2 regions of the Bradyrhizobium sp. CCGUVB14 genome follow, and region 1 is predicted to be linked to the other one. Evidence: riboswitches for the same ligand, from Rfam matches in the RefSeq annotation. Region 1 holds a riboswitch; the other holds the start of a gene.
What was found. A riboswitch is a leader RNA that binds a small molecule or an ion and turns the genes downstream of it on or off. The one in region 1 is predicted to bind ZMP and ZTP.
Positions count from the first base shown of each region.

Region 2: another riboswitch for ZMP and ZTP. It lies ahead of purH (bifunctional phosphoribosylaminoimidazolecarboxamide formyltransferase/IMP cyclohydrolase); the one in region 1 lies ahead of folB (dihydroneopterin aldolase).

Region 1 is NZ_JANADS010000001.1:4,472,871-4,475,066, forward strand. It holds gene NLM32_RS20530 (polyamine ABC transporter substrate-binding protein) at 1-962, shown strand, start outside; ZMP/ZTP riboswitch at 1,147-1,226, shown strand; gene folB (dihydroneopterin aldolase) at 1,264-1,644, shown strand; gene NLM32_RS20540 (autotransporter domain-containing protein) at 1,765-2,196, opposite strand, start outside.
Region 2 is NZ_JANADS010000001.1:322,041-324,236, reverse strand. It holds gene NLM32_RS01565 (heparinase II/III family protein) at 1-690, shown strand, start outside; ZMP/ZTP riboswitch at 750-831, shown strand; gene purH (bifunctional phosphoribosylaminoimidazolecarboxamide formyltransferase/IMP cyclohydrolase) at 857-2,196, shown strand, end outside.

The DNA.
Region 1 (2,196 bases):
CCAAGGAGACCGGCATCAAGGTGGTCTACGACACCTTCGACGCCAACGAGACGCTGGAGACGCGCCTGATGGCCGGCAAGTCCGGCTACGACGTCGTGGTGCCCACCGCCTATTTCCTGCAGCGCCAGATCAAGGCGAACATCTTCCAGAAGCTCGACAAGTCGAAGCTGCCGAACCTTAGCCATGCCTGGCCGATGGTGACCAAGAATCTTTCGACCTACGATCCCGGCAACGACTTTGCCGCGAACTACATGTGGGGCACGACGGGCATCGGCTACAACGTCGCCAAGCTGAAGCAGATCCTCGGACCCGACGCGAAGATCGACAGCTGGGACATCGTCTTCAAGCCGGAGAACCTGGCAAAATTCAAAGACTGCGGCGTGCACATGCTCGACTCCGCCGACGACATCTTTCCGGCGGCGCTGAACTATCTCGGGCTCGATCCGAACTCGACCAAGCAGGCCGACCTCGAAAAGGCCGCCGATGTCGTCGCAAAGGTCCGACCGTTCGTACGAAAATTTCACTCCTCCGAATATCTGAGCGCGCTCGCGACCGGCGAGATCTGCTTCGTGGTCGGCTGGTCCGGCGACATCATGCAGGCCCGCGCGCGCGCGGCGGAAGCCAAAAGCGGCGTCGAGATCGGCTACGCGATCCCGAAGGAGGGCGCGCAGATGTTCTTCGACAATCTCGCGATCCCCGCGGATGCCAAGAACGTCAAGGAAGCCTACGAGCTGATCAACTATCTCTATCGGCCCGACGTCGCCGCCAAGAACTCGGACTTCCTGTCCTACGCCAACGGCAATCTCGCCAGCCAGAAGCTGGTCGACCCGAAGATCCTGGGTGACAAGAACATCTATCCGGACGACACCACGCTCGCAAAGCTGTTCGTCATCACCGCCCGCGATCCCGCCACCCAGCGGATCATCAACCGGCTCTGGACCAAGGTGAAGACGGGGCGCTAGGCGTTGCGGCGACCGCTCCGCAACGCGATTCCGCAAAACAACCCCATGCACAGTAGAACCGCGGCGTGCGAGTTGCCGGTCATTTGACACGTCGGGCAAAACAGGAGCAGAACAATATCCTGCCGCCTGCCGAGCCCAGCACGATGATGTTCATTGTCGGCATTGCGGAAAGCTGATAACGCTGACGGCCTCGCGTGACTGGCGACATCGGATGGAGCACCATCGGGAAGCGCGGGGCATCTGCCGCTCGCCTGGGCGATTGGGGGCAACCCCGATCAAAATGCTTCATCTGGAGCTGCCCATGCTGACGTCAATCAAAATCACCGGACTTCAGACTTACGGCTATCACGGCCTGTTCGAGGAAGAGCGAACGCTCGGACAAAAGTTCAGTTTTGATATTTTTGCCGATCTGCAGGAGGTCCGGACCCACCTTAGCGACGATCTGGATTCGTCGGTGCGGTATGACGCCGTGGTGGATGAGGCGGTGCAGATCGCAGCGTCCGGCAAATTCCAGACCCTGGAAGCCCTCGGCGAGACGATCGCTGCAGGACTGCTGCGACGCTTCGACATGATGGATAGCGTGACGGTCGCCGTTGCGAAATCGTCGCCGCCGATTGCTCATGCGATCAACCAGGTCGGCGTCCAGGTCAGTCTTCGCCGCGCCGAGCTCGCCGGCGCCTGACGTTCCTCAGCAATCCAAGGTGGGCTTCCAGCCCGCGGTCTCATAAGACCCGGGCGGCGAGGCCCACTCACGCTATTACGTTCTCCGGATCTAAGCAAAAAGGCTCCGAACAATGCCTTCCTACCACGCGTAACGCACCATGCCCTTGCCGGCGTAGGAGCGCGTGACGCTGGAGAACTCGCCCTCGAAGCTTGCCGCCGCTGACCAGCCGTTGAGCCACTTCATCTCGGCAGAGGCGGTGGTGAGGGCGGAGTCGGCGGCTGGTCGTGCACCGCCGACGACGAAGCTCGTGCCGGGCAGCGCCTGGAACGTCGCGGCGACGGTGCGATCCGGATTGAAATCGTGCGCCCAGGCAGCGCGGCCGCGCAGCGTGAGGATGCCGTCCGGCAGGGCAAAGGATTTGTCGGTGCGCAAGCCAAGCTCACTGCGCGTGGCGGTCACGCTCTTGGCCGCGTAGGCGAGGGCGAAATTGTTGTTTCCGGAGACGACGGATTCCGCATACGCGGGCAGGTCGAACCTCGTGACCTGGCCTGCAGCATAGGGCGTGAGGCC
Region 2 (2,196 bases), 4.2 Mb from region 1:
CTGTCCTCCGGCATCAGCCGCATCGTCACCAATTGCGGCATGCCGACTACCGGCCGCGACAATTGGCGGCCGTTCGCGCGCGGCACCGCGGCGCATTCGACGCTGACCTATCACGAGACGTCGTCCTGCCAGTTCGTCGAGATGTCGGCGATGAAGCGGCTGCTGCACGGCGCACCGATCATCAGCGGCCCCCGTGAGGTGGAGAGCTATCGCGAAGTCGTCCAGGACGGCACGCTGCTCACGACGTCGCATGACGGCTATCTCGCCAAGTTCGGCGTGATCCATCGCCGCGTGCTGATGGTCGCCAATGACGGCGCGCGGATCGACGGCGAGGACACGCTGTCACCGCCGCAGGGCGCGCGCCTCAAGGGCGCCGACGCCGATTTCGCGCTGCGCTTCCATCTGCATCCCGCGGTGAAGGCGAGCCGGCTGTCGGATGCGCGCGGCGTCATGCTGGTGCTGCCGAACCGCGACGTCTGGACCTTCGAAGCGCTCGACGACAAGGTCGATCTCGAGGACAGCGTGTTCCTGGCCGGCAATGACGGCCCCCGCCGCACCGCGCAGATCGTGATCCGCCAGGATGCGCGCCAGGGGCCCTCGATCCGCTGGAGCTTTGTGCGTTCCTCGGCCTCGCCGGCGGTCACCAATGCCCGCCGCAACGCCCGGCGCGAACCGGAACTTCCGTTGTAAACAGGCACGATTCGGTCCCATCTGATCGTTGTGAAGGGCCTCGAAAACTGCTATCGAGCGCTCGTTCGCGCGACTGGCGACCTTGGATGGAGCACCATCGGGAAGCGCGACACATATCCGCCGCGCGCCTGGGCATAGACACTCCTTAAGACAGAGGATCTTGCTCATGACTGACCATCCCCGCCGCGTCACCCGCGCCCTTCTCTCCGTCTCCGACAAGACCGGCCTGATCGAATTCGCCAAGGCGCTTGCCGCGCATGATGTCGAGCTGGTCTCGACCGGCGGCACGGCGAAAGCGATCGCCGCGGCCGGCCTCAAGGTGAAGGACGTCTCCGACCTCACCGGTTTCCCCGAGATGATGGACGGCCGCGTCAAGACGCTGCATCCGAAAGTGCATGGCGGCCTGCTTGCGATCCGCGACAACAAGGAACATGCCGAGGCGATGAAGGCGCACGGCATCGCGCCGATCGACCTGCTCGTCGTCAACCTCTATCCTTTCGAAGCGACCGTCGACAAAGGCGCGGGCTTCGAGGATTGCATCGAGAACATCGACATCGGTGGCCCCGCGATGATCCGCGCCGCCGCCAAGAATCATGACGACGTCGCCGTCGTGGTCGAAGCGGACGATTACAAGGCCGTGCTCGACGAGCTCGCCGCCAACAAGGGCACAACGACGCTCAAGCTGCGCCGGCGGCTTGCCGCAAAGGCCTATGCGCGCACCGCGGCTTACGATGCTGCGATCTCGAACTGGTTCAACCGCCAGCTCGAAATCGACGCGCCCGATTTCCGCGCCTTCGGCGGCAAGCTGATCCAGTCGCTGCGCTACGGTGAGAACCCGCACCAGACCGCCGCGTTCTACGCGACGCCCGACAAGCGCCCCGGCGTTTCGACCGCGCGGCAGCTGCAGGGCAAGGAGCTCTCCTACAACAACATCAACGACACCGATGCGGCCTATGAATGCATCGGCGAGTTCGACGCCAAGCGCACTGCGGCCTGCGTCATCGTCAAGCACGCCAATCCCTGCGGCGTCGCCGAAGGCGCGAACCTCGTCGACGCCTATCGCAAGGCGCTGGCCTGCGATTCGACTTCGGCCTTCGGCGGCATCATCGCGATGAACCGCGCGCTCGATGCCGATACCGCGCGCGAGATCACGAAGATCTTCACCGAGGTGATCATCGCGCCTGATGCCAGCGAGGAAGCGATCGCCATCATCGGCGGGAAGAAGAATCTTCGCCTGCTGCTCGCCGGCAGCCTGCCCGATCCGCGCACCGCCGGTCTCACCGCAAAAACCGTCGCAGGCGGTCTGCTCGTCCAGAGCCGCGACAACGCCGTGGTCGACGACATGACCTTCAAGGTCGTGACCAAGCGTGCCCCGAGCGATGCCGAGATGCGTGACCTCAAGTTCGCATTCCGGGTCGCAAAACACGTCAAGTCGAACACCATCATCTACGCCAAGGATCTCGCCACCGTCGGTATCGGCGCGGGCCAGATGAGCCGCGTGGATTC